Regions from separate parts of the Enterobacter cloacae complex sp. HYC080_NIDB genome, predicted to be linked through region 2. Evidence: predicted binding sites of a transcription regulator. Region 2 holds the regulator's gene; the other holds the start of a gene.

Region 1 (5,736 bases), 1.3 Mb from region 2:
GAAGTGGCCCAGGCGGCGCGTGAAGCGAACGCACGTCGTCGTTTTCAGTAAATAAGGACTGGCCGCGTTTATGCTAAGCCCACTGCTTCGCCGTTATACCTGGAACAGTTCCTGGCTTTACAACGTCAGGATTTTTATCGCGCTTTGCGGCACGGTAGCCCTGCCGTGGTGGTTGAATGACGTCAAACTCACCATCCCGCTCACGCTGGGAGTGGTGGCCGGGGCGCTTGCGGACCTGGACGATCGCCTGGCCGGTCGTTTGCGTAACCTGGTGATTACGCTCGTCTGCTTTTTTATCGCGTCAGCGTCCGTTGAGTTGCTCTTCCCCTGGCCGTGGCTGTTTGCGCTGGGCCTGACGATTTCGACCAGCGGGTTTATTTTGCTGGGCGGACTGGGGCAGCGCTACGCCACTATCGCCTTCGGCGCTTTGCTGATCGCCATCTATACCATGCTGGGCGTGTCACTTTACGACCAGTGGTACCAGCAACCTTTGCTGCTGTTGCTGGGCGCCATCTGGTATAACCTGCTGACGTTAACCGGTCATCTTATCTTCCCGGTTCGCCCGCTGCAGGATAACCTTGCCCGTAGCTTTGAGCAGCTAGCCCATTATCTGGAACTGAAATCCCGGCTGTTTGACCCGGATATCGAAGAAGAAAGCCAGGCGCCGCTTTACGATCTGGCGCTGGCAAACGGTCAGCTGGTCACCACCCTTAACCAGACGAAAGCCTCTCTGCTCACCCGTCTGCGCGGCGATCGCGGTCAGCGTGGAACGCGAAGAACCTTACACTACTATTTTGCCGCCCAGGACATTCATGAACGCGCCAGTTCCTCGCATGTTCAGTATGCCGCCCTGCGTGAAAAGTTTCGCTACAGCGACGTGATGTTCCGCTTCCAGCGCCTGCTGTCCATGCAGTCCCTGGCCTGCCAGCAGCTCTCGCGATCCATTCTGCTGCGCACGCCCTATCAGCATGACCCCCGTTTCGAACGGGTGTTTAGCCATCTTGATGCGGCGCTCGATCGCGTTCAGGCCAGCGGAACTTCACCGGAACATATCAAAGCGCTGGGTTTTCTGCTCAACAACCTGCGGGCTATAGATGCTCAGCTGGCGACCATCGAATCCGAACAGGCGATGGCGCAACCGGGTAATGATGTGGAAAATCAGCTAGCTGATGACAGCGTACATAGCTTTAGCGATATGTGGCTTCGGCTGAGCCGCAACTTTACGCCGGAGTCGGCGCTCTTTCGCCACGCGGTGAGAATGTCTCTGGTGCTATGCGTCGGTTATGCCTTTATCCAGATAACCGGTTTGCAGCATGGCTACTGGATCCTGCTGACCAGTCTGTTTGTCTGCCAGCCAAACTATAACGCCACCCGACACCGCCTTGCGCTGCGTATTATCGGTACGCTGGTCGGTGTCGCGATTGGACTTCCCGTGCTGTACTTCGTGCCTTCTGTTGAAGGGCAACTGGTGCTGATTGTGATTACCGGCGTGTTGTTTTTCGCGTTTCGCAACGTGCAGTACGCTCATGCCACCATGTTCATCACGCTGCTGGTGCTGCTCTGCTTTAACCTGCTGGGTGAAGGGTTCGAGGTCGCCCTGCCTCGCGTGCTCGATACCCTGATCGGCTGTGCGATTGCCTGGGCAGCGGTGAGCTTTATCTGGCCGGACTGGCGTTTCCGTAATTTACCGCGGGTGTTAGACAGGGCATTGAACGCCAACTGCCGATACCTGGATGCCATCCTTGAGCAGTACCACCAGGGCCGCGATAACCGTCTGGCTTATCGGATAGCCCGCCGCGATGCGCACAACAGTGATGCTGAGCTGGCCTCGGTTGTCTCTAACATGTCAACGGAGCCTCGTGCCACGGCCGAGATGCGTGAGACGGCTTTCCGGTTGCTCTGCCTCAACCATACCTTCACCAGCTATATTTCCACGCTGGGTGCCCACCGCGAGAAACTGGTCAACCCGGGCATACTCAACCTGTTGGATGACGCGGTCTGCTACGTCGATGATGCACTGCATCACCGGCCAGCCGATGAACCGAAAGTGAGACAGTCGCTGGATGAACTGACTCAACGTATCGCGCGTCTTGAGCCTGGAAACGACAGCAAAGCGCCGCTGGTGCTACAGCAGATTGGCCTGCTTATCGCTCTGCTGCCAGAAATTTGCCGGTTACAACAGCAAATCGCTACCTGGAGGAGTGATTCTTCTGTGGCTCAGGCAGCGCATTAAACCACTCCGTCAACTCCCGGCGAATGCCTGCCGGGAGTGCCGCCTCATGCAAACCCTCAATAGCCCCCTCAAGGGCAAAGAGCACTTTAATACCGAGTGCCCTATTTTTAGCCCGCATTTTCAACCAGCACTCCCTGGCACCCAGCGCCCGCAGCGTCTCTTCGTTAGTAATGCCCGCTTCGAAAAGTAATACCTCAAGCTGAAAAGTCAGGTTTGGCAGATCTTTAAGCCGGTTTCGTTGATGGCGCTGACAGCGCTCTTTCCTCGCCGCATTGAGCGCGAAAGAGGAGAGCTGAAGCAGCCGTTCCCTGTCTTGCCACAGTCCATCATCGACACGGTAATAGTTGAGAAGTACCGGGCGGCCTCGTTTCATCAACGTCAAAAAAGAGGCGGCATTTTTTACACAGTATTTTGCGCTTTCTTCACACGCGCGAAGGTACAGCTCGCCATCTGACACCATGGCAAAAACCGCGTCATCTACCGCCAGGGTATAGCCACCGAACAGGGCGCGATGATGAATTTCTCCTAGCGGTGAGAGGTATTCCTGGATTGATAAATCCGTTCATAAGATATCTTTTTCATGATATTTCCCTTCTAAATCATAAGGTAACAGCGAAATTTCTTACTAGCGGATCCGTTAGCAGGAAAATAGGCAACTTAGCGCCGTTGAGCAAGATGATTTTTCGAGGGGCATCAACATTGAACGAATTTTGCGAGTCGCTTTCCGAAAATGAGGTTGATCTTTATGCATACAGGGGTTACTGTATATCCATACAGTAACTACAGGGCTGGAATGAATATGTACACTTCAGGCTATGCAAATCGCTCAACTTCTCTCTCCTCTACCGCGGGCACTGTCGCGCACAACACCGTTGGGGGTGTTTCGACGGGGCTTATTAGTGAAGTGGTTTATCGTGAAGACCAGCCTCTGTTGACCCAACTCCTGCTACTGCCTTTATTACAGCAGCTTGGTCAGCAATCGCGCTGGCAGCTCTGGCTGACGCCACAGCAAAAATTGAGCCGTGAATGGGTTCAGTCCGCAGGCCTGCCGCTGGCTAAGGTGATGCAGATTAACCAACTCTCTCCCTGCGATACCGTTGAGTCTATGGTTCGCGCGTTGCGCACTGGAAATTACAGCGTGGTGATCGGCTGGTTACCCGAAGAACTGACGGAAGAGGAACATTTTCGTCTGACTGAAGCGGCTGAAGAAGGGAATGCGATCGGGTTCATCATGCGCCCGGTTCGTCCAGATTCTTATCGCAGAGGACAACTTTCTGGGCTAAAAATTCACTCAAATTTGTATCATTGAGCGAAATTAAGATTTTTCCTGGAATTTTTTTTGACCGCAAGATACGGATTTAGTTCCCGGCGTCAAAATTGCGGCAAGGCGCGTCTGGAGCGGTTCTCCTTAATTTTACTGCACAAAATTCGTTCTAAAAATGTTAAATAATAGGTATACGGAACTTTTTTTTTCATATGCCTGACAGACTTCACACTTGTAAGTTTTCAGCTACGTTGTAGACTTTACATCGCCAGGGGTGCTCGGCCTAAGCCGAAGATATCGGTAGATTTATATTTGACCACGCCCCCCGGTGAAGGATTTAACCGTGATTCTCTACTTGAGACATTCATGGCGAATTTTGGATGATAACGAGGCGCAAAAAATGAAAAAGACAGCTATCGCGATTGCAGTGGCACTGGCTGGCTTCGCTACCGTAGCGCAGGCCGCTCCGAAAGATAATACCTGGTATGCAGGTGGTAAACTGGGCTGGTCTCAGTTCCACGACACCGGCTGGTACAACAGCAGCCTGAACAATGATGGCCCTACTCACGAGAGCCAGCTTGGTGCAGGTGCGTTCGGTGGCTATCAGGTTAACCCGTATGTTGGTTTTGAAATGGGTTACGACTGGTTAGGTCGTATGCCATACAAAGGCGACAACGTTAATGGCGCTTTTAAAGCTCAAGGCGTACAGCTGACCGCTAAACTGGGTTACCCAGTAACTGACGATCTGGACGTGTACACCCGTCTGGGTGGTATGGTATGGCGCGCTGACTCCAGCAACAGCATCGCTGGCGACGACCATGACACCGGTGTTTCCCCAGTATTCGCTGGTGGCGTTGAGTGGGCTATGACCCGTGACATCGCTACCCGTCTGGAATACCAGTGGGTTAACAACATCGGCGACGGTGCTACCGTTGGCGTTCGTCCAGACAACGGCATGCTGAGCGTAGGTGTTTCCTACCGTTTCGGCCAGCAGGAAGATGCAGCACCAGTTGTTGCTCCAGCGCCGGCTCCAGCTCCAGAAGTACAGACCAAGCACTTCACTCTGAAGTCTGACGTTCTGTTCAACTTCAACAAAGCAACTCTGAAACCAGAAGGCCAGCAGGCACTGGATCAGCTGTACACCCAGCTGAGCAACCTGGATCCTAAAGACGGTTCCGTAGTGGTTCTGGGCTTCACCGACCGTATCGGTTCTGACGCTTACAACCAGAAACTGTCTGAGAAACGTGCTCAGTCTGTTGTTGATTACCTGATCTCTAAAGGTATCCCAGCTAACAAGATCTCCCCACGTGGTATGGGCGAATCTAACCCAGTTACTGGCAACACCTGTGACAACGTGAAAGCTCGCGCTGCACTGATCGACTGCCTGGCTCCAGATCGTCGCGTAGAGATCGAAGTTAAAGGCGTTAAAGACGTTGTAACTCAGCCAGCGGCATAAGTTATCGTCTTATAAAAAAACCCCGCAATGCGGGGTTTTTTATTGTCTGAAGAAAAACACAAATCTACTTTTTGCCCAGCAACGCCTGAAGGTCGTTTTTTAGCGACGACATTTGGTTAGCATACTTCTCTTTATGTTCGGCATCCTCAATCAACTGCACGATGGTTTCCGACAGCGTTTTACCACGCCGTTGCGCCAGCCCAGCCAGACGCTGCCAGACCACGAACTCCAGATCGATTGATTTTTTACGCGTGTGCTGATGCTCAGCATTAAAATGCCGTTTGCGTCGCGCGCGGATCGTTTGCTTCATCCGGTTTAACAACGCGGGATTGATGTGTTTCTCAATCCAGCCGTTAACCTGTACCGGTTCATTCTCGAGGGTCAGCAAAATATCCACGGCTTCTTGTGCAGCGCTGGCTTCGATGTAGCAGGTGATCAGCTCCCCTTCACGGTGCTTTTTGACCAGGTACTTCCATTTCCAGCCGCTTTCGAGATTTTCCAGTTGTTGATATTTCATTGCGATCTCAGTGTTACCACGTAACTCTGTTCAGAATATCAGTTTTTTGGCAATCTGCTGAAAAGAAATCATATCCTGTGAGTCAATGCAGCCATTCCCGCTGTCGAAATACCCAATCCTGCTTGGGTAGATCCCCCCGCTTACGGTATACTCCACGCTTTTACATCTGACTAAAAAACATCAACTTTGACGATTACGAAACTTGCATGGCGTGACCTTGTTCCGGATACCGAGAGCTATCAGGACCTGTTTTCACAGCCCGAACT
Region 2 (5,736 bases):
ATCTGCCATCCGGCGCAGTGAAACGGAAGGGGAGAAGCGCACAAAGCTGTCGCGTCCCAGCCAGGAGACCGCGAAGAACTTCTGGATGCCGTTAAGCATACGCAGCGGCGGATTCTCTTCGCCTTTTTCACGGCCCGGACGGCGGCCAAACATCACCGATACCGGCACCATCTGCACATCCAGATCGGGATTGCTGCGGTGCAGGTCGAGATAGTCGTGGAACAGCTTAATGGACTCTTCTTTTGGCGTGTAATAGGTAAACACACGCGGCCCGCCGTGAATGAACACGTAGCGCGGCAGCAACGTGCCGTCGACTTCCAGCGGTTCAAGCGGGTCAGGTAAGTCATGCGCCAGACATTGGGCGCGAAGGGTCAGTAAGTCTGCCTTCGAGTTATAAGGCAAAACGTACATAATAGGACGCGACGTATCGAGCCCCAATTCCAGCGCGGGTTCTGCTGGGATAGACTTGCTTTTTACCAGGATGCTTAATGGTAAATTAAGTAATTTGTAGTAAATTCGTGGCCAGCCGGACATAAACGATGTAAAGCCTCTGGTTAATAATGCAATTGCGGCGCAAGGATAACAGAAAGCGCGCAAAATTTCTGTTGTTACCCGTCATACTTCAGGCTGTAGCGAAACGCGCTACAGTTCCTGTTACTGACGCTTTTTTTCATAAAAGGTTCTTTTAATGGCCAATAATACCACTGGGTTAACGCGTATCATCAAAGCCGCCGGCTATTCATGGAAAGGTTTCCGTGCAGCGTGGATCAACGAAGCCGCCTTTCGTCAGGAAGGTGTCGCCACTATCATCGCGGTCATCATCGCCTGTTTCCTTGATGTCGATGCTATTACCCGCGTACTTCTCATCGGTTCCGTGCTTCTGGTGATGATAGTGGAAATTCTCAATAGCGCTATTGAGGCCGTTGTTGACCGTATTGGCTCAGAATTCCACGAGCTCTCCGGTCGCGCGAAAGACATGGGTTCTGCCGCTGTGCTGCTGGCGATTATCACTGCAGTCATTACCTGGGTCACGCTGCTTTGGTCACATTTCCGATGAGCCTCGAGGAATAATTAAGTCCCTGGTTTTTTGTGCAGTTTTTGGTTCCAAATTCACCTTTGACTGTATATACTCACAGCATAACTGTATATACACCCAGGGGGCGGAATGAAAGCATTAACGACCAGGCAGCAAGAGGTGTTTGATCTCATTCGGGATCATATCGGCCAGACGGGTATGCCACCCACGCGTGCGGAAATCGCTCAGCGTCTGGGCTTCCGTTCTCCGAATGCTGCCGAAGAACACCTGAAAGCGCTGGCACGTAAGGGCGTGATTGAAATTGTTTCAGGCGCGTCACGCGGTATCCGCCTGCTGGTGGAAGAAGAGACGGGCATTCCGCTGATAGGCCGTGTTGCTGCGGGTGAGCCGCTGCTGGCGCAGCAGCATATCGAAGGCCACTACCAGGTTGATCCTGGTATGTTCAAGCCGAGCGCAGATTTTCTGCTGCGCGTAAGCGGCATGTCGATGAAAGATATCGGCATTCTCGACGGCGATCTGCTGGCGGTACACAAAACGCAGGATGTGCGGAACGGCCAGGTGGTGGTCGCGCGCATTGATGACGAAGTGACCGTTAAGCGTCTGAAAAAGCAGGGTAACACCGTTCAGTTGCTGCCCGAAAACAGCGAGTTCTCTCCCATTGTGGTCGATCTCCGCGAACAGAGCTTCTCTATCGAAGGTCTGGCGGTCGGTGTGATTCGCAACGGTGAATGGCTGTAATCTCTTCCTGACAGGCTACGGTTCCGCTGTAGCCTGCCTTATTGACCACTCCCGGTGTTTCTCATGTCACTGCTGACGGCATCCGATAAGGCATTGTGGCGTCTTGCACTGCCGATGATTTTCTCCAATATCACCGTGCCCTTGCTGGGTCTGGTCGACACGGCCGTTATTGGGCATCTCGATTCCCCTGTCTATCTTGGCGGCGTGGCGATTGGCGCGACGGCAACCAGCTTCCTCTTTATGCTGCTGCTCTTTTTGCGCATGAGCACCACCGGACTCACGGCACAGGCGTATGGTGCAAAAGATCCGTTACGTCTGGCGCGGGCGCTGGTGCAGCCGCTGATTCTTGCGCTGGGCGCGGGCGCGTTAATCGTTTTACTCCGCGATCCCCTGATTGACCTTGCGCTCCATATCGTTGGCGGCAGTGAGGCGGTACTGGAGCAGGCGCGACGTTTTCTTGAAATCCGCTGGCTCAGTGCGCCCGCTTCGCTGGCAAATCTGGTTCTGCTGGGTTGGTTACTGGGCGTTCAGTATGCTCGTGCGCCAGTGATTCTGCTGGTCGTGGGAAACCTGCTCAACATCGTGCTGGATCTCTGGCTGGTGATGGGCCTCCATATGAACGTGCGGGGCGCGGCACTGGCGACGGCGATTGCTGAATACGGGACCTTTGTGATGGGGCTGTGGATGGTCTGGCGCGTGCTGGCGATGCGCGGGATCTCCCTCGCGCTGCTGAAAACCGCATGGCGCGGCAATATCCGTAAGCTGCTGGCGCTTAACCGTGACATCATGCTGCGCTCGCTGCTTCTGCAACTCTGCTTCGGCGCGCTGACGGTCTTCGGTGCACGGCTGGGGCCTGAAATCGTCGCGGTCAACGCGGTATTGATGACGCTGCTGACGTTTACCGCCTATGCGCTGGACGGCTTTGCCTACGCGGTTGAAGCACATTCGGGGCAGGCGTATGGCGCGCGTGAAAGCGGGCAGCTTCATGATGTCTGGCGGGCAGCCTGCCGTCAGTCAGGACTGGTAGCGCTGGTGTTTGCTGTGGTCTATGCCTGCTTCGGCGAACAGATTGTTGCTTTACTGACCTCTCTCCCTGCGCTGCGCGAACTGGCGAGCCACTATCTCATCTGGCAAGTCATCTTACCGGTGGTGGGTGTCTGGTGTTATCTGCTGGACGGCATGTTTATTGGTGCGACGCGCGGGGCGGAAATGCGTAACAGTATGGCCGTTGCGGCGGCAGGATTTGGCCTGACGCTGCTGACGCTTCCCTGGCTGGGTAATCACGGTTTGTGGTTGGCGCTTGCGGTCTTTCTCTCTCTGCGTGGCCTGTCGCTGGCTTTTATATGGCGCCGCCACTGGCAAAACAATACCTGGTTTCCTTCGCGTCACGATATATCGTGATGGTTAAAGATTCCGAATATGAAATCAACCGCCGAATCCTTAACTACAATAATTATCACGTCCAGCAGAAAAGAACGTAACGGACGTTACGACCCGACGCTTAACTAAGAGGACACGATGATGAATAAAGACGAAATCGGCGGCAACTGGAAGCAGTTCAAAGGTAAAGCGAAAGAACAGTGGGGTAAGCTGACAGATGACGATATGACCGTCATTGAAGGTAAGCGCGATCAGCTTGTCGGTAAAATTCAGGAACGTTACGGCTACGCGAAAGATCAGGCGGAAAACGAAGTCAAAGACTGGGAAACCCGCAATGATTACCGCTGGTAACGCTGAATAACCTACTGGGGCGGCTTCAGGCCGCCTTTTCTTTTGGCTGCTAACGCGGCTTTTTTTTCACCAGAATAGAGTGGTCATGCTGACACTCATCCTGATGTCGACACGCTTCCACCTCGACACACACTGAACACAGCCCGTGTGCTTCAATCACATTATGACGCAGGGCAAACCCCATTCTTGCCGCCAGCGTATGCATAATGTCTTCCACGCCTTCCGCAGCTTCTTCTTTCACTACGCCACAACGGTCGCAGATAAACATGGCCGACGTGTGGGTGGGCTGATCGAAAAGATGGCACAGTACATAGCTGTTTGTGGATTCCACTTTATGAACAAATCCCTGTTCCAGCAGGAAATCCAGCGCGCGATACACTGTTGGCGGTTTAGCCTGCGGCTCGCTTTCGCGGAGCAGGTCGAGCAGGTCATAGGCGCTGATGGCACCCTGTTGCAGGCTCATCAGACGTAAGACTTCAAGGCGCTGCGGAGTCAGGCGCACATTGCGTTGCGCGCACAGCTTTTCGGCCTGCGCTAACAGCTCTTTTGTGGACTTATCCATTGAGCACCTCGGATGTTCTGGGAAGTAAAACCCTCACTTTATCATGTTCTGGTAAAAACACCGATATCCGTCAGGCTGTGCTATACCTGACGCATCGCAAATCGGGAATATCATCATGAAAAAACCAGACTGTATTAAGCACTGGCGCGACATAGAAGGGCCGGATGACGCCACCTACCCCGACAGTAATGAGCTCTTTTCTATCGGTGCACCGCTGGCCCGCAGCCTTGGCCTCCGACGTATCGGCATTCATCATGAGCGTTTATTGCCCGGGCGTCGGACATCCTATCCCCATGCAGAGAGTGACGAAGAAGAGTTTATCTACGTGCTTGAGGGCTATCCTGAAGCCTGGATTAATGGCTATTTGTGGAAACTTGAACCCGGCGACAGCGTGGGCTTTCCTGCCGGAACCGGCGTCTGCCATACCTTTATCAACAACACGGATGAAGAGGTTCGATTACTGGTGGTGGGCGAGGCCAACAAGAAGCACAACCGCATCTACTATCCGCTCAATCCGGTCTATGCCGCCACGCGGGAGGATCGCTGGGTTGACCATCCTCCGCAGTTTTTTGGCCCGCATGATGGAAAACCTGTGAAAAAATAATTTCCTCTTCTATAAATATTGAAGGCCGTCACAAATTACAACAGGCCGTAAGGGAATTTCACTTAGGGAAAGAAATAGCGGGTCTTTTGCTTCTTATTCACAGCAATAGTTCGTTCCTGTTTGGGTGATAACAGACAGGGGTTATCTAATAACAAACTATTACGGGCATACTGTGAAAAAACATTTTAAATTTTCGGTGGTTAGCATTGCTGTTTCCCTGTTTATGGCAAATCAGGCGGGAGCAGCCAATACCTGGACAGAATCACGTAGCGACGCCATGGGCGGGACGGGCGTAGCCGCTGGCAGTTATGGCAGCGGAGCGTTAATCAACCCCGCGCTGCTGGCAAAGGCAAAACCGGACGATGATGTGACGGTCATTTTGCCATCCGTTGGGGTGCAGGTGACGGATGAAGACAATCTTCAGGATGAGATTGATACCATCAACGACAAAATCAATCACTATAAGGATGTGGTTGATAACCTTACGCCTATTGAAGTCATCACCAATCCGTTAGGTTCGATCAACCAGTTCCAGGGCGCGGCCAAAGATCTTGCCGATGAACTGGACTATCTCAAGGGTAAAACTGCACGTGCAACGGCAGGGGCAGGACTTGCCGTGAGTATCCCTAACGATGTGCTTTCCGTGGCCTTTATGGCCAAAGGTTATGCTCATGGTCGGGTTAGCTCATCTATCGACCAGCAAGATATTGATTATCTGCGCAGTATTCAACGAAGCGATGTGGTTGCGGCCGGTGTTGCTCTGGATGCAGCGCTGAATGGCACGGATCAGATTACCAAAAACCTCAACTCAACGGCGTCTGGCCGTGCGGCGATTGTGTCCGACTACGGTATTGCGGTTGCCCGTCAGTTCGATCTCGGGGGCATCCCGGTTTCTGTTGGCGTCACGCCAAAACTGCAAAAAACCTGGATCTATAACTACACCACTTCCATCTACGATTACGACAGTAATAAGTGGAACGATAGCCGCTACCGTACAGACGATACGGGCTTTAACGTTGATGCTGGTATTGCCGCTGATTTTGGCGAAAACTGGACGGTCGGCCT

What was found. Region 2 encodes LexA, which represses DNA repair genes until DNA is damaged. Its sites were predicted from a motif close to TNCTGTATGTACATACAGNA; they were not measured.
Region 1: a site for LexA is predicted at 2,993-3,012, ahead of sulA (SOS-induced cell division inhibitor SulA). Genes of this name have one in related genera too.

Annotation. Positions count from the first base shown of each region.
Region 1 covers NZ_CP114212.1:2,888,671-2,894,406, forward strand. Annotated here, with positions in the region: gene O1723_RS13820 (YccF domain-containing protein) at 1-51, shown strand, start outside; gene yccS (YccS family putative transporter) at 71-2,233, shown strand; partial or broken gene O1723_RS13830 (TfoX/Sxy family DNA transformation protein) at 2,190-2,815, opposite strand; gene sulA (SOS-induced cell division inhibitor SulA) at 3,033-3,542, shown strand; gene ompA (porin OmpA) at 3,898-4,953, shown strand; gene matP (macrodomain Ter protein MatP) at 5,018-5,470, opposite strand; gene O1723_RS13850 (AAA family ATPase) at 5,657-5,736, shown strand, end outside.
Region 2 covers NZ_CP114212.1:4,231,624-4,237,359, reverse strand. Annotated here, with positions in the region: gene plsB (glycerol-3-phosphate 1-O-acyltransferase PlsB) at 1-534, opposite strand, end outside; gene O1723_RS20130 (diacylglycerol kinase) at 689-1,057, shown strand; gene lexA (transcriptional repressor LexA) at 1,166-1,774, shown strand; gene dinF (MATE family efflux transporter DinF) at 1,838-3,175, shown strand; gene O1723_RS20115 (CsbD family protein) at 3,296-3,505, shown strand; gene zur (zinc uptake transcriptional repressor Zur) at 3,555-4,067, opposite strand; gene O1723_RS20105 (cupin domain-containing protein) at 4,183-4,671, shown strand; gene O1723_RS20100 (conjugal transfer protein TraF) at 4,895-5,736, shown strand, end outside.